Linked DNA regions of Aliamphritea ceti. The protein of the gene in region 4 binds, or shares a complex with, the protein of the main gene of each other region. Links are inferred from orthologs where the notes say so. Each region holds a gene or a part of one and is shown on either strand. Other genes may lie near its edges. The genes, in order: accA, accC, accB and accD.

Region 1 (4,167 bases), 2.1 Mb from region 4 along the record:
TACTTTCGATTTGCTTCAATCAGCTGAGACAACTGCTGTATTCCAGTTGGAGTCCAGCGGAATGAAGGACCTGGTAAACCGGCTTAAGCCAAGCCGGTTTGAGGATATAGTGGCACTGGTGGCACTATTCCGACCAGGGCCATTGCAATCGGGCATGGTAGATGACTTTATTAACCGTAAGCACGGTTTGGCTGAATTGGCTTATCCCCATGCTGATTATCAGTTAGAAAGTCTCCAGCCGGTATTGGAACCTACCTACGGCATTATCCTGTATCAGGAACAGGTAATGCAGATTGCTCAGGTGATGGCAGGTTATACCCTTGGCGGCGCAGATATGCTGCGTCGGGCAATGGGTAAGAAAAAGCCTGAAGAAATGGCGAAGCAGCGGGTCTCTTTTCTTGAAGGTTGCGAAACAAATAATATTGACCGGGATTTGGCGGGTAATATTTTTGATCTGGTGGAAAAGTTTGCCGGTTATGGTTTTAACAAATCACACTCTGCTGCATATGCACTGGTGTCTTATCAGACAGCCTGGCTAAAAGCACATTATCCTGCACCCTTTATGGCGGCTGTATTATCTTCAGATATGCAGAATACCGAGAAAGTGGTGATCTTCATTGAAGAATGCCGCTCGATGGAGTTGCCGCTGGTACTGCCGGACGTTAACTGTGGAGAATATCTGTTCACGGTAAATGACGCGGGTGAAATTGTCTATGGTCTGGGAGCTGTTAAGGGTGTTGGTGAAGGACCAATTGAGTCGATTGTAGAAGGAAGAAAGGAAGGGCCGTTTAAAGATATCTTTGATTTCTGTAAACGTGTTGGCAGCAAAAAAATTAATAAACGGGTGATGGAAGCACTGGTGCGATGTGGTGCTTTAGATAAGCTTGGTCCGGACCGTGCTCAGTTGTGGGCAGCGATTCCTGAAGCGTTAAAAGCAGCAGATCAGAGTGAGCGTAATCAGAACGCAGGTATGTTTGACTTGTTTGGCGATATGGAGGCTGAGGATCCCCGCGATCCATATGCTGATTATATAAAGCTGCGTTGCTGGACCGATAAAGAACGTCTGCAGGGCGAGAAAGATACGCTTGGTCTGTATGTGACGGGTCATCCTATAGATGAATATGAAGCTGAGCTGCCAAATATTATTTCCAAACGGATTGTTGAGCTACAGCCTGCCAGAGGCCAGCAGCAAAAAATGCTGGGTCTGGTGGTTGATATACGGATGAAGAAAACCAAAAAAGGTGATCCGTTGTGCTTTATTACACTTGATGACCGTACTTCCCGTATAGAGATTACCCTGTTCGGTGATAGTTTTGACGAACATCGTCACTTACTGAATAAAGATGCAATTTTATTGGTTGAAGGTGAAATTGCGCATGATGAATATTCAGGTCGTACTAAAGTTAGGGCGAATAAAGTTATTAATATCACTCAGGCACGTGCCCGTTATGCTTCGCATATTCAGGTAAACTGCCAAGCCGAACAGCTAAAAGAGCGTCAGCTCAAAGTATTGGAGCAGGTTTTAGAGTCCTCTAAAGGCGCTGCGGCGGTGAGTGTTGCATTACAGTACAGCAGAGAAGACGCATCGGCCCGTGTTTATCTTGGTGATAACTGGAAAATCGAGCCCACTGACGAAGTGTTACTTAAACTTAAAGATCAGTTTGGCGGCGATGCTGTGTCTATTTGTTATTAAATAACCGCTAAGTGTGGACTGATACTGGTTCTTGATTCCATGTGCGGGTACACTTAGCAGAATTTTTTTCCGTTACCGGGACGCGCCCGGCAGCGACTTAGAAACAAACGGAATACGTTAAGCATGAATCCCAATTATCTGGATTTTGAACAGCCAATTGCTGACTTGGAAGCGAAGATTGAAGAGCTGCGTCTGGTCGGTAATGACAACGAACTGAATATTGAAGAAGAAATCAGCAAGTTACAGGCGAAAAGCAGTAGCTTAACTGAGTCTTTATTTTCTGACTTGAGCGAATGGCAAGTTTCACAGCTGGCGCGTCATCCTAAGCGCCCGTATTCGCTTGATTATGTAAAACACATCTTTGATGATTTTGAAGAACTGCATGGTGATCGCCATTATGCGGATGACCAGGCCCTAATTGGTGGGATTGCGCGCCTTGATGGTCGTCCTGTTATGATCGTTGGTCATCAAAAAGGTCGTGAAGTTAAAGAGAAAGTACGTCGTAACTTCGGCATGCCGCGTCCTGAAGGCTACCGCAAAGCGCTGCGTTTGATGGAAATGGCAGAGCGCTTCAAAATGCCTGTACTGACGTTCATTGATACACCGGGTGCTTATCCGGGTATTGGTGCGGAAGAACGCGGTCAGAGTGAAGCCATTGCCTTCAATCTGGCAGTTATGTCGCGACTGAAAACGCCTATTATCTCCACTGTTATTGGTGAGGGTGGCTCCGGTGGTGCTCTGGCTATCGGTGTTTGTGATGAGTTATTGATGCTGCGGTATTCAACCTATTCTGTGATTTCTCCTGAGGGTTGTGCATCTATTCTTTGGAAGAGTGCTGACCGTGCTCCTGATGCTGCTAAAGCAATGGGTCTGACATCTGACCGCTTGTTTGGGTTAGGTCTGGTTGATCAGATTGTTGATGAGCCATTAGGTGGTGCACATCGTGATCACGGTTTAATGGCTGCAAACCTTAAAAAGCACTTGTTAGATACCTTGGTACGTTATGACGAATTCAACACAGAAGAGTTGTTGGAGCGTCGTTACGAGCGTCTGATGGCTTATGGTGTTGATCAGTAAGCGACTCGCTGAATTAAGAAGAACCGCCGGAATTTCCGGCGGTTTTTTTGTTTTAGGGTGCTGGCTTTGAGTATTGGTTTTAGTGCGCAGGTTTTAGAGTACTATTTAGATAATTAAGCAGAGTAGATATTATCGTAATGAGTGGTGTATCTGTGGATGATTTATCACAACGCTTTCAAAGACAGCTGACTAAGGTTTCAGGTATTCAACGCTGGATTATTGCTCTGAGTGGCGGTCTGGATTCGATGGTTTTGCTGGAGCTGGCAGCCCGCTTTTTACCAGCAAAGCAAGTAACCGTTTTGCATGTAAATCATCAGTTGCAGTCTGAGGCTGGCGAGTGGCAGCTGTTTTGTGCACAGCAGGCTGAGCAACGTGGTCTGACTTTTCGTGCTGAGAAGGTTCAGCTTGAGGGTGGGAGTGTCGAAACTGCTGCTCGTAATGCGCGATATTCTGTTTTCGAAGATAAGATGTCTTCTGATGTTTGCTTAATGATGGCGCATCATGCTGATGATCAGGCCGAAACTTTGCTGTTCCGTTTGCTTCGGGGAGCTGGCGTCAGAGGTATGGCAGCTATGGCCGTCCAACGCAAACTGAATAATGGTAAGCTGCTGCGACCTTTGCTGGGATGTTCACGTTCTGAGCTGAAAAGCTGGGCAATTCGGGAAGGTTTAAGCTGGGTAGAAGATCCCAGTAATTCAGATACTCAGTACGACCGTAATTATTTGCGTCAGCAAGTGTTGCCATTACTCGCTAAACGATGGCCGCGGGTGAATGAGCGTCTCAATGCTACAGCTTGTCATCTTGCAGATGCTGAAGCGCTTCTTGAAGAACTTGCTCAGGCCGACCTGGAGGCCTGCTTGGCATCAGCTAATACCTTGTCTCTTACTGAACTCAAATTGCTGTCCGGGCGCCGTCAGGTCAATGCTCTGCGGTACTGGTCTCGTCAGTTTGGCCTGATGTTGTCAGAGGGGCAAGTAGATAGTTTACGTGTTATGGCAGAGGCTGCTGCTGATTCACAGCCTGAATTGCTGTTAGGTGATACAGTTATTCGTCGTTACCGTTCCAAGCTATACATTGATCCAGTGACTGAAAGTTTACGGTGGCAGGAGTGCTTGATTGATGTGTTGGCGTCAGGTCTTTCGCATGGCGGTGTTTTGACGCTCAAGTCTGATGCCGGTAAGGATTTAGACTCATGGCTGATGGGCGTGGACATTCGTAGCCGGCAGGAAGGTGATAAATGTCATCCTTTAGGTCGGCCGGGTAAATCATTAAAGCATTTGTTTCAGGAGGCCGGAGTGCCTCCCTGGCAGCGTGATAACTGGCCTGTATGCATCAGGGCTGGAGAGATAGTTGCTATACCTGGAATCTGTATTTGCCAGAGTTGGTGTGACGGTGAA
Region 2 (4,086 bases), 1.6 Mb from region 4 along the record:
TATTCCTTTTATCGAAATTCATATTTCGAATGTACACGCCAGAGAAACTTTTCGCAGCCACTCATATCTATCTGATGTAGCTGTTGGCGTAATCTGCGGTCTGGGCACCCTGGGATACGAATTAGCACTACAGTCGGCGATTAGTCGGCTGGAAAAACCTTAATTATCTGAATTTACTAAATAGAGCACTGCATTAGCATGGACATTCGCAAAGTAAAAAAACTGATCGAGTTGCTGGAAGAATCAAACATCAACGAGATTGAAATCAAAGAAGGTGAAGAATCCGTACGCATCAGCCGCGGTTCTAACCTGGTAGCAGCCCCAGTTGCCGCTGCCCCAATGGCTGTCGCACCTGTTGCTGCCGCTCCGGCTCCTGCACCAGTTGCTGCGGCACCGGTTGCTGCGCCAGCCAACAACAATGCACTTAAGTCACCAATGGTTGGTACTTTCTACCGTTCTCCATCTCCAACCTCTCCGGCATTCATCGAAGTCGGCTCTACTGTTAAAGTTGGCGACCCGATCTGTATCGTTGAAGCAATGAAGATGATGAATCAGATTGAAGCAGACAAAGCGGGTGTTGTTGAAGCCATTCTTGTTGAAGACGGCCAGCCAGTGGAGTTCGATCAGCCGCTGGTGAACATCGTATAAATCAGCCACAGGATCTTAACAAGATGTTAGAAAAAGTAGTCATTGCCAACCGTGGCGAGATCGCTTTGCGTATCCTGCGGGCCTGTAAGGAACTAGGCATCAAAACTGTTGCCATTCATTCCACAGCAGACCGTGACCTGATGCACGTTCGCCTGGCGGACGAAGCCGTTTGTATCGGCCCTGCACCGTCACCGCAAAGCTATCTGAATATTCCGGCAATTATTGCCGCTGCTGAAGTAACTGATTCCACGGGTATCCACCCGGGTTACGGTTTCCTGGCAGAAAATGCTGATTTTGCTGAACGCGCTGAGCAAAGCGGTTTTGCATTTATTGGCCCTAAAGCTGAGACCATTCGCCTGATGGGCGACAAAGTATCTGCAATTGCAGCAATGCAAAAAGCTGGTGTACCAACAGTACCTGGTTCAGACGGTGAACTGCCTGAAGACAGCGAAGAAGTGTTAGCTATCGGTCGCCGTATCGGCTATCCGGTTATCATCAAAGCAGCTGCCGGTGGCGGTGGTCGCGGTATGCGCGTTGTACACAACGAAGCACACCTGCTAAACGCTATCTACGTAACTAAAGCAGAAGCCAAAGGCGCTTTTGGTGACGACACGGTTTACATGGAAAAATTCCTGGAAAACCCACGTCACGTTGAAGTTCAGGTTCTGTCTGATGGTCAGGGCAATGCTATCCATCTGTATGACCGTGACTGCTCTTTGCAACGCCGTCATCAGAAAGTGGTTGAAGAAGCACCAGCACCACATCTGGATCCGGAATCCCGTGCCCAGGTACTGCAAAGCTGTGTTGATGCCTGTCTTGAAATTAACTACCGTGGCGCAGGCACCTTCGAGTTCTTGTATGAGAATGGCTGCTTCTATTTCATTGAAATGAACACTCGCGTCCAGGTAGAGCACCCAGTATCTGAAATGGTTACCGGTGTTGATATCGTTAAAGAACAGCTGCGCATTGCCTCTGGCCTGCCGCTGACAATTAAGCAGGAAGATATCAAACTGAACGGTCATTCAATTGAATGCCGAATCAATGCTGAAGACCCGGTAACCTTCATGCCAAGTCCAGGTAAGATCACCCACTTCCATGCCCCAGGTGGCATTGGCGTGCGAGTTGATTCTCATCTGTACAGCGGTTACAGCGTACCACCACACTACGATTCTCTGATTGCTAAGCTGATCACTTACGGTGACTCCCGTGAAGTGGCTCTGCGTCGCATGGAAATCGCTCTGGATGAAATGCTCATCGACGGTATCAAGTGCAACATTCCTCTGCACCAGGATATCGTTAAGGATACGAACTTCGCCGAAGGCGGAGTAAATATCCATTATCTGGAAAAGAAACTGGGTCTAGACTGATCCCGGCATACGCAGACAGCGGCTCACCGCTGTCTGCTGCTTTATGCATTAACCTGTTACCACCCGGCCACTCCAGCCGTACGACGGTTTAATCACCGCCTCACATCTAAGGTAACAAAGCTTTAACGATTAAATACTATAGTTTAGCTAGCCAATACTGCTTACCCGAATACAGGAAGACCCGTCATGCCATGGCTGCAGATCAAACTGGATGTTTCCCCGGACAACGCCGAACCTTACGAAGACCTTTTACTGGCAGCCGGCTGTGCTGCAGTTACTTTTACTGACCAGGCAGACCAGCCTATCTTCGAACCGGACTTAGGCACAACTCCGTTATGGAGCAACACGGTATTAACAGGACTGTTTTCCGCCGATCATGATCTCGAAGCCACACTGAGCTTTCTTCGACAGGCTCACGAAGACCAGTTCACTGGAATCCCCTTCCCTAATTGCAAAACAGAAATCCTGGAAGATAAAGACTGGGAACGGGAATGGATGGATAACTACCAGCCAATGCAATTTGGTAAACGCCTCTGGGTTTGTCCTAGTTGGAAAGATACTCCGAACCCTGATGCCGTCAACCTTATGCTCGACCCGGGCCTTGCATTTGGTACAGGTACACACCCAACCACAGCCTTATGTCTGGAATTCCTTGACGGCCTTGAACTGACTGATAAAAAAGTAACCGATTACGGTTGCGGTTCAGGCATCCTGGGAATTGCCACGCTTTTGCTTGGTGCTGATAAAGTAACCGCTGTAGATATCGACGTACAGGCACTTACCGCCAGCAAAGACAACCTAAACCGCAACGGTCTTCCCGAAGATCGCATGCAAGTTTACCTGCCAGAACAAACTCCGGAACATCAGGCAGATGTACTTGTTGCAAATATCCTTGCCGGCCCCCTGGTTGAACTGGCACCGACACTCAGTAAACATACCCTAAGCGGTGGACAGCTGGTTCTCTCTGGCCTGTTGAGCCATCAGGAAGAAGAAATCCGTGAAGCCTATGACAATGATTTTGAATTGGATCCTGTTTGCGAACGCGAAGGCTGGATCCGCATTACCGGTATCAAGCGATAAACCGTGAAGCAAGAACGCCTGATTACAGAATGCCCAGCCTGCAAAGCTCGCTTTCAGGTAACCAGTGGACAATTAAAAATAGCTCATGGCAAGGTACGTTGCGGTACCTGCCTTGAGGTATTCAATGCTCAATTATGCAAAATACCTGAACCTAAACCGCAACACACAGCTCTCCAACAAACAGTTCCTCAACACTCAGCTCCTCAAGAAAGGCCTGCAACAAAGCTCAGTACAGATACTGCTCAGAACTTATCGCAAACGATACAGCCCAAACGCCCGGCAATTCCCAAAGCATTTATTCCAGCTAAAACACCAGCAGTTACGGAACAGCCACAAACAAAACAGACACCAGCTATCGATCTCGATAAGCCCGTACAGGCTTTGTTTACAGATACAGCAACACAAGAAACAATAACTAAACGAACTGTCGCCAGAAAACCGATATCTCAAATAAGCTCAGATACATACACGCTACCTGCGCAACAATCTGTTGAAGAAATACAAAACCAGACACTTGAGCAGCCAGTAAGCTTACATATTCGGCACGCCAAATCTGCAATAACCAGGCAGCCAGAGACACAGGCAAAGCAATCAACAACAGCTACATCACCTGCCACAAAAACTGTCCAGCCAGCCAAGCCAAAAAATCAGCAACAAACATTAGCGACAGCCATCGATGAAGCACATCAGATTAATAACGATGGGCAAAATGAGAAAATTCGCCTGGCCTTGCATCAGCATCAAACCAGTTATCAGGTTCAGACTAACGATCATGGTTATCTGAACCCTGCCGAAAAGAAGTTACAGGAACTATTGCGCAATGCCGGCAATCCACTGACTGCAACTGAAACAGCCAGCCATGATGAAGTAGCTCCTTCGCCGGATAACCTGCCCCACAGCAGCATTCTCGCACTGCATCCGGATACTGAAGATAAAGACACTAACTTTATACCTCAGCAAACAGAACCAGTAATGATTCGGGCAACAACCC
Region 3 (4,231 bases), 1.6 Mb from region 4 along the record:
GTAAATCAAGCACACCATCCAACATACCAATACCTGCACGCAGGATTGGCACAACTGTAATTTTCTTACCTTTAATTCGCTCTGCTGTTATTTCACCGCACCAACCTTCCAACTGATAGGTTTCAGTTGCCAGATCTTTAGTGGCTTCATAGGTCAGTAAACAACCTACTTCCGCAGCCAGCTGCCGAAAGCTGCGGGTGCTAACGCTTGCTGCCCGCATCAGGCCCAATTTGTGTTTTACCAGCGGATGGTTTATTTCATTAACACGCATGTTGTTCTCACCAGAAATCTTGAAAATTAAAAGACGTTACCGCCTCTGACGCATCACGAGTATTTGCAGCTAAAAACAAGCAGACGTAGCAGTACTCAAAGTCAGGCGAGCTCGCAAGCCTAACGTTCAGCAGACAAGTAACATTATTTAGCCGGGATGATACTGACAAATGCCAGAAAAGTCTTAATTTCTTACCAAAGAGTCAGAAATTCAGATGAATACTTATCCATTGATAACAAACTAAAAAGCCGACTATTAATAGTCGGCTTTAAGGATAGTCGATTCTGCGACATACAGCAGTGACACAGAACAAACTTAATACCAGGAAGCTAATTACCCCTGAGACAACAACTCACGCAAATCAATAATTGCCGCATTCGCCCGGGAAATATACGAAGCCATTACCAAAGAATGATTAGACAGAAAACCAAACTCAGTACCATTCAAAATCATCGGACTCCAGATAGTGGACTGTGTTGACTCCAACTCCCGAATAATCTGACGCAGACTAATCAACGCATTTTTCTTTTCCAGTGCAGGCGCGAAGTCCTGTTCAACAGCTTTCAACAAATGAATAAGCGCCCATGCCGTGCCACGTGCCTCATAAAACACATCATCTATTTCCAGCCAGGGCGTTTTAATCTCCAGCTCAGTTGCAGCAACCGTTGACTGACGCGCAGCATTATCGCCAGCTAAATCAGTGTTCACTCTTTTCTGCCCTACACTCGCACTTAACCGCTGTGACAAACTGCCAAGCCGGGTAGAAACATCTGCCAGCCAGTCACGTAAATTATCAGCACGGGCATAAAACTGCGCAGCATCATCATTACGCGCCAGACGCACTTCGTAAGCCAGCAAAGCTTTCACACCTTTACGGTACTCAGATTCAGTAGCCGGCAACAGCCAACTATTATTGTCAAAGTGAAGTAATGGCTCCGCCTGTATTAAATCAACGTCCTCTGTAGATTGTGACTGAGACCTACTAAAGTCTTTACGCAGCGCACGCGCCATATCCCGCGCCTGCACCAACACACCAAACTCCCAATTTGGAATGTTATCCAGCCACAGGCCCGGTGGCATACGGTCGTTATATAAATAACCACCTGGTTTATCGAGTAACACTTCCGTCACGCCTATCAAAGCATTCAGCGTTGCTGTTCCAACGACCGGTGTTTTACCATCCTCAGCCAGCTCAGCACGCACTTCAAAACCCGAAGGCTCAATACTCCAGTATACCCCTACCCCTGTCGCGACCACCAAATACAACACCAGAGCAGCAACGGCAATTCCAACACCTTTTATACCCAATGTAATTGCGGTTAATCTATCCCACAGACGCAACCACGTCCGTTGCAACCATTCCATCCTGAACCTCTCTTAATAAGTCGCGTTATCGCGCGCAATATCTCTGATAATCGACAGCAGGTCAATGTTCCCAGAAATTTAACAAAATTACACAACATGCGTTTAAATTCACATATAAATGCAGATTTCCAAACCGGTCAGAAACCTGACTAACAGGCTTAACCTAAACCACCCAAACCGCACCTTAATCAGTATCTTTTACAGTTCAATTAGTCAAATAATGTACAGAAAGCACTGACAACTTCTGCAAACTCGCAGAGAAAACACAATAAACATCTGAACTGTTTACAGTCTCTTTTTTTTCCGGCACACTAGCCAGTCTTAAGGGGTCCAGAGCCCCATCCCTAAACGCTTTTTGAAGTCTGAATGACGCGTCACTTAAGGCAATTTAATGGCTAAAATCCTTGTTCTGAACGGCCCTAACCTTAACCTTCTCGGCACCCGGGAACCAGAGGTATACGGTACCACGACACTGCAGGACATCAATGTACGCTTACAATCGCTTGCCATGCAGGAAGGTCATCAGCTGGAATGCCTGCAAAGCAATGCTGAACACGTACTTATTGACCGGATTCACCAGGCACGTGACGAACAGACTGACTTCATCATTATAAACCCGGCAGCTTTCACCCACACCAGTGTGGCATTACGTGATGCGTTGCTGGGCGTCGCTATTCCTTTTATCGAAATTCATATTTCGAATGTACACGCCAGAGAAACTTTTCGCAGCCACTCATATCTATCTGATGTAGCTGTTGGCGTAATCTGCGGTCTGGGCACCCTGGGATACGAATTAGCACTACAGTCGGCGATTAGTCGGCTGGAAAAACCTTAATTATCTGAATTTACTAAATAGAGCACTGCATTAGCATGGACATTCGCAAAGTAAAAAAACTGATCGAGTTGCTGGAAGAATCAAACATCAACGAGATTGAAATCAAAGAAGGTGAAGAATCCGTACGCATCAGCCGCGGTTCTAACCTGGTAGCAGCCCCAGTTGCCGCTGCCCCAATGGCTGTCGCACCTGTTGCTGCCGCTCCGGCTCCTGCACCAGTTGCTGCGGCACCGGTTGCTGCGCCAGCCAACAACAATGCACTTAAGTCACCAATGGTTGGTACTTTCTACCGTTCTCCATCTCCAACCTCTCCGGCATTCATCGAAGTCGGCTCTACTGTTAAAGTTGGCGACCCGATCTGTATCGTTGAAGCAATGAAGATGATGAATCAGATTGAAGCAGACAAAGCGGGTGTTGTTGAAGCCATTCTTGTTGAAGACGGCCAGCCAGTGGAGTTCGATCAGCCGCTGGTGAACATCGTATAAATCAGCCACAGGATCTTAACAAGATGTTAGAAAAAGTAGTCATTGCCAACCGTGGCGAGATCGCTTTGCGTATCCTGCGGGCCTGTAAGGAACTAGGCATCAAAACTGTTGCCATTCATTCCACAGCAGACCGTGACCTGATGCACGTTCGCCTGGCGGACGAAGCCGTTTGTATCGGCCCTGCACCGTCACCGCAAAGCTATCTGAATATTCCGGCAATTATTGCCGCTGCTGAAGTAACTGATTCCACGGGTATCCACCCGGGTTACGGTTTCCTGGCAGAAAATGCTGATTTTGCTGAACGCGCTGAGCAAAGCGGTTTTGCATTTATTGGCCCTAAAGCTGAGACCATTCGCCTGATGGGCGACAAAGTATCTGCAATTGCAGCAATGCAAAAAGCTGGTGTACCAACAGTACCTGGTTCAGACGGTGAACTGCCTGAAGACAGCGAAGAAGTGTTAGCTATCGGTCGCCGTATCGGCTATCCGGTTATCATCAAAGCAGCTGCCGGTGGCGGTGGTCGCGGTATGCGCGTTGTACACAACGAAGCACACCTGCTAAACGCTATCTACGTAACTAAAGCAGAAGCCAAAGGCGCTTTTGGTGACGACACGGTTTACATGGAAAAATTCCTGGAAAACCCACGTCACGTTGAAGTTCAGGTTCTGTCTGATGGTCAGGGCAATGCTATCCATCTGTATGACCGTGACTGCTCTTTGCAACGCCGTCATCAGAAAGTGGTTGAAGAAGCACCAGCACCACATCTGGATCCGGAATCCCGTGCCCAGGTACTGCAAAGCTGTGTTGATGCCTGTCTTGAAATTAACTACCGTGGCGCAGGCACCTTCGAGTTCTTGTATGAGAATGGCTGCTTCTATTTCATTGAAATGAACACTCGCGTCCAGGTAGAGCACCCAGTATCTGAAATGGTTACCGGTGTTGATATCGTTAAAGAACAGCTGCGCATTGCCTCTGGCCTGCCGCTGACAATTAAGCAGGAAGATATCAAACTGAACGGTCATTCAATTGAATGCCGAATCAATGCTGAAGACCCGGTAACCTTCATGCCAAGTCCAGGTAAGATCACCCACTTCCATGCCCCAGGTGGCATTGGCGTGCGAGTTGATTCTCATCTGTACAGCGGTTACAGCGTACCACCACACTACGATTCTCTGATTGCTAAGCTGATCACTTACGGTGACTCCCGTGAAGTGGCTCTGCGTCGCATGGAAATCGCTCTGGATGAAATGCTCATCGACGGTATCAAGTGCAACA
Region 4 (4,170 bases):
GCTGGCGGTTTGGATGAATCAAATATTTATCGCGCTATTACTGAGGTTAGCCCATTTGCGGTTGATGTTAGTGGTGGAGTAGAGCGAATCAAGGGACGTAAGTCTCCTGAAAAAATTAATACCTTTATGAGTGAGGTGGCACGTGCCAACTACAGCTGAACTTGCAATCGCAAAACAGATGCCTGATCAGGGAGGTCATTTCGGTGATTTCGGTGGTCGTTATGTATCTGAAACCCTGATGGCTGCTTTGCAGCATCTTGAACATACTTATGAAACGCTGTGGGCTGATCCAAAGTTTCAGGAAGAATTTGACCGCGATCTTGCTCATTACGTAGGGCGTCCTTCGCCTTTGTATCATGCTGAGCGTTTGTCCCGTGAGTTAGGTGGTGCGCAGATTTATCTGAAGCGTGAAGACCTTAACCACACCGGTGCGCATAAGGTAAATAACACTATCGGCCAGGCGTTACTGGCTAAACATACTGGTAAGCCTCGTATCATTGCTGAGACGGGTGCCGGTATGCATGGTGTTGCCAGTGCAACCGTTGCTGCGCGTTTAGGGCTTAAGTGTCAGGTATATATGGGCGAAGAAGATATTCGCCGTCAGGTAATGAATGTTTACCGTATGAAGCTGCTGGGTGCTGAAGTTATTTCTGTAAGCTCCGGCACAAAGACTCTAAAAGACGCCATGAACGAAGCAATGCGTGACTGGGTTACTAATGTTGATAATACTTTTTATATCATTGGTACTGCCGCTGGCCCGCATCCTTATCCAAAGCTTGTACGTGATTTTCAGTCAATTATTGGCCGTGAAGCCCGTTCACAGTGTCTGGCTCAGGCGGGTAAACTGCCGGATGCGCTGATCGCTTGTGTTGGTGGTGGTTCTAATGCAATTGGTTTATTCCATCCGTTTATTGAAGATGCTGATGTTCGTATGATTGGTGTTGAAGCTGGCGGCAATGGTTTGGAAACAGGTGAGCACGCTGCGCCTCTGACCGCTGGTCGTCCGGGTGTTTTACACGGCAACCGTACTTACCTGATGGAAGATGATGCTGGCCAGATTTTGGGCACGCACTCAGTATCTGCGGGTCTGGATTATCCGGGTGTTGGTCCTGAGCATTCTTACCTTAAAGATATTGGCCGGGCAGAATATACCGCGATTAATGATGATGAAGCACTTGATGCGTTCCGTCGTCTGACGCTGGTTGAAGGTATAATGCCTGCGCTGGAGTCCAGCCATGCGATTGCCGAGGCAATGAAAATGGCACCAACCATGGGTAAAGATCAGATTTTGCTGGTTAATTTATCTGGTCGTGGTGATAAAGACATGCATACCGTTGCTGCGATTGATGGTATTAAGGTTTAACAGCGGTTTACGCAGACAGCGAAAGAGTACTGAATACTATGAGTCGTATAAGTTCCTGCTTTGAAAAATTGAAGGTTGAAGGTCGTAAGGCGTTAATTCCTTACGTAACTGCTGGCGATCCGGCACCGGGTGTTACGCTGCCGTTAATGCATGCAATGGTAGAGTCCGGCGCAGATATCATCGAATTAGGCGTACCGTTTTCTGACCCTATGGCAGATGGCCCGGTTATTCAGCTGGCGTGTGAGCGTGCGCTGAGCCATAACACCAGTTTGCGTGATGTATTAGCAGTTGTAGTTGAGTTTCGTAAGACTGACCAGACTACGCCAGTTGTCTTGATGGGTTACCTTAATCCAATCGAGGTGATGGGCTATGAAGTGTTTGCAGAAGAAGCGTCTGCAGCCGGTGTTGATGGTGTGCTGACTGTTGACCTGCCGCCTGAAGAAGCAGTTGAGTTCGGTGCACTGATGAAGGCAAAAGATATTGATGTTATTTATCTGTTAGCGCCAACAACTGTTGAATCACGTGTAGAGAAAATTTGTGCTGCTGGCAGTGGCTACGTTTACTACGTATCAGTGAAAGGTGTGACCGGCTCTGCCAGTCTCGACGTTGCTGATGTGGCAAGTAAGCTGGATGTCATCCGTAAGCATACAGATATGCCGGTTGGTGTAGGTTTTGGTATCCGTGACGATGCCTCTGCCCGGGCAGTTTCTGAGGTTGCAGACGGTGTAATCGTCGGCAGCGTACTGGTTAATAAGATCGCCGAACTGGCTGATCAGCAAGATAAGATTCCTGAAGCAGTGGCTGCGATTACCGGTAGCATGCGTCAGGCTATGGATAAATAAGCCCGCTGAAGAAATGCGGTTAGTGGAGTTATAATGAGTAACTGGCTGGAAAAAATTGTTCCGTCTCTGGCGCGTACTTCAGAGAAAAAGCGTACTAACATTCCTGAAGGTTTGTGGAAGAAGTGCGTTAAGTGCGAATCGGTACTGTACCGCCCAGAGTTAGAGAAAAACCTGAGTGTTTGTCCGAAGTGTGATCATCATATGCGTGTTGGTGCGCGCCCTCGTTTGGAAATGTTTCTGGATGAAGATGGTCGTCAGGAAATCGGAGCTGAAGTGACTCCGGTTGATCGTCTGAAGTTTAAAGATTCCAAGAAATATAAAGACCGTTTAGTGGCTGCGCAGAAAGATACCGGTGAAAAAGATGCGCTAATTGCTATGCGCGGTGAAGTGAACGGTTTACCTGTTGTCGCGGTTGCTTTTGAATTTCGCTTTATGGGTGGTTCAATGGGTGCGGTTGTTGGTGAGCGTTTTGTACGTGCTGCTAACGTGGCTCTTGAGGAAGGTATCCCTTTGGTTTGTTTCGCGGCCAGTGGTGGGGCGCGGATGCAGGAAGCTCTTATTTCACTGATGCAGATGGCGAAAACCAGTGCTGCATTGGAAAAACTCAAAGGCGCAGGCATTCCATATATATCAGTATTAACAGACCCTGTTTACGGTGGTGTTTCTGCCAGTCTGGCAATGCTGGGTGACCTGAATATTGGTGAGCCTCGCGCTCTGGTTGGTTTTGCCGGCCCACGGGTTATTGAACAGACCGTGCGTGAGAAACTGCCGGAAGGTTTCCAGCGCAGCGAGTTTCTGCTGGAGCATGGCCAGGTTGATATGATCATTAATCGGGGCGAAATGCGCGACCGTTTGTCATCCATTTTACGGATGATGCAGGGTAAGCCGGCAGCATAAGCTGTATAGAGTAATATTCTGAAAGCCGATTTTGCATAGCAAATCGGCTTTCTTGTTTTTGATTGTTTTTTAGAATTTCCGACCTGTATCCGGTCGCGATGTATGGCAGTGAATATGTCTGAGCAAACAGCGAATAAAAAAGATCTGGCACAATGGTTGAGCTGGATTGAACAGTCTCACCCAAGTGAAATTGAGCTTGGGCTCGAGCGTTTGAATGAAGTGTATCAGCGACTTAATCTGGATCTTACCGCTTCGAAAGTGATTATTATCGGTGGTACAAACGGTAAAGGTTCTACAGTCGCGATGCTTGATCAGGTGCTGCGTGATGCAGGTAAAACTGTTGGCTGTTTTACGTCACCGCATTTTTTGCGTTATAACGAGCGGATTAAGCTTAATGGCCATCAGGCGCAGGATGATGCGTTAGTTTCGGCATTTGAGCGAATTTATGCTGCTTGCGGTGAGACCTCGCTGACATACTTTGAATACAATGCGCTGGCTGCTCTGATTGTGTTCGCTGATGCTCAACCGGATGTCATGCTGCTTGAAGTAGGGCTGGGTGGTCGTCTTGATGCGATTAACATTGTCGATGCAGACATTTCGGTCGTGACGACTGTGGCAGTCGATCATATCGACTGGTTGGGCGATGATCGTGAAAAAATTGGATATGAAAAAGCTGGTATTTATCGTGCTCAGCGACCAGCTGTTTGTGGCGATCCTGATGCGCCGAAAATGCTGCTTGATTACGCTTCTGAAATTGATGCTCAGTTATGTGCCCGGGGTGTGGATTTTGAACTAACTGAGCATGCTGATGGTCAGTGGGATTGGCAGGGTAAAACCGCAAAAGGCGATCAGGTGAGTTACATTGGTTTACCGGATATAAATTTACCGAAACCAAATGCTGCTGTTGTGATCCAAGTATTAAGTTTGCTGGGCATTGCACCAGATCAGCAGGCGCTGGCTAACAGTTTATCAGCGGCGCAACTGACTGGGAGATTGCAGCGGGTTGAGCTAAATGGCTGTCAGTATACTCTTGATGTGGCGCATAACCCCCAGGCGGCAGAATACGTT

The links.
Region 1: the proteins of accD (region 4) and accA are in contact, whole or in part, in a solved structure (PDB 8UXZ), measured with the Escherichia coli proteins. The link is inferred for Aliamphritea ceti from one-to-one orthologs.
Region 2: the proteins of accD (region 4) and accC are in contact, whole or in part, in a solved structure (PDB 8UXZ), measured with the Escherichia coli proteins. The link is inferred for Aliamphritea ceti from one-to-one orthologs.
Region 3: the proteins of accD (region 4) and accB are in contact, whole or in part, in a solved structure (PDB 8UXZ), measured with the Escherichia coli proteins. The link is inferred for Aliamphritea ceti from one-to-one orthologs.

The regions. Positions count from the first base shown.
Region 1 is NZ_AP025282.1:883,051-887,217, forward strand. The notes cover bases 870-3,793. They hold accA (acetyl-CoA carboxylase carboxyl transferase subunit alpha), read left to right. Parts: upstream 870-1,816; coding sequence 1,817-2,770; downstream 2,771-3,793. Other genes in these bases: dnaE (DNA polymerase III subunit alpha), read left to right, coding at 870-1,693; tilS (tRNA lysidine(34) synthetase TilS), read left to right, coding at 2,908-3,793. Outside these bases: more of dnaE, read left to right, coding at 1-869; more of tilS, read left to right, coding at 3,794-4,167. UniProt on the Escherichia coli protein: Component of the acetyl coenzyme A carboxylase (ACC) complex. First, biotin carboxylase catalyzes the carboxylation of biotin on its carrier protein (BCCP) and then the CO(2) group is transferred by the carboxyltransferase to acetyl-CoA to form malonyl-CoA.
Region 2 is NZ_AP025282.1:1,332,367-1,336,452, reverse strand. Bases 1-2,843 are described here. They hold accC (acetyl-CoA carboxylase biotin carboxylase subunit), read left to right. Parts: upstream 1-671; coding sequence 672-2,015; downstream 2,016-2,843. Other genes in these bases: prmA (50S ribosomal protein L11 methyltransferase), read left to right, coding at 2,202-2,843; accB (acetyl-CoA carboxylase biotin carboxyl carrier protein), read left to right, coding at 199-648; aroQ (type II 3-dehydroquinate dehydratase), read left to right, coding at 1-163. Outside these bases: more of prmA, read left to right, coding at 2,844-3,095; OCU49_RS06085 (DUF3426 domain-containing protein), read left to right, coding at 3,099-4,086. UniProt on the Escherichia coli protein: This protein is a component of the acetyl coenzyme A carboxylase complex; first, biotin carboxylase catalyzes the carboxylation of the carrier protein and then the transcarboxylase transfers the carboxyl group to form malonyl-CoA.
Region 3 is NZ_AP025282.1:1,334,530-1,338,760, reverse strand. What follows is about bases 1,244-4,231. They hold accB (acetyl-CoA carboxylase biotin carboxyl carrier protein), read left to right. Parts: upstream 1,244-2,506; coding sequence 2,507-2,956; downstream 2,957-4,231. Other genes in these bases: accC (acetyl-CoA carboxylase biotin carboxylase subunit), read left to right, coding at 2,980-4,231; aroQ (type II 3-dehydroquinate dehydratase), read left to right, coding at 2,028-2,471; OCU49_RS06110 (DUF2333 family protein), read right to left, coding at 1,244-1,636. Outside these bases: upp (uracil phosphoribosyltransferase), read right to left, coding at 1-271; more of OCU49_RS06110, read right to left, coding at 605-1,243. UniProt on the Escherichia coli protein: This protein is a component of the acetyl coenzyme A carboxylase complex; first, biotin carboxylase catalyzes the carboxylation of the carrier protein and then the transcarboxylase transfers the carboxyl group to form malonyl-CoA.
Region 4 is NZ_AP025282.1:2,945,785-2,949,954, reverse strand. What follows is about bases 1,244-4,170. They hold accD (acetyl-CoA carboxylase, carboxyltransferase subunit beta), read left to right. Parts: upstream 1,244-2,238; coding sequence 2,239-3,102; downstream 3,103-4,170. Other genes in these bases: folC (bifunctional tetrahydrofolate synthase/dihydrofolate synthase), read left to right, coding at 3,217-4,170; trpA (tryptophan synthase subunit alpha), read left to right, coding at 1,402-2,205; trpB (tryptophan synthase subunit beta), read left to right, coding at 1,244-1,363. Also shown: OCU49_RS13595 (phosphoribosylanthranilate isomerase), read left to right, coding at 1-159; more of trpB, read left to right, coding at 179-1,243.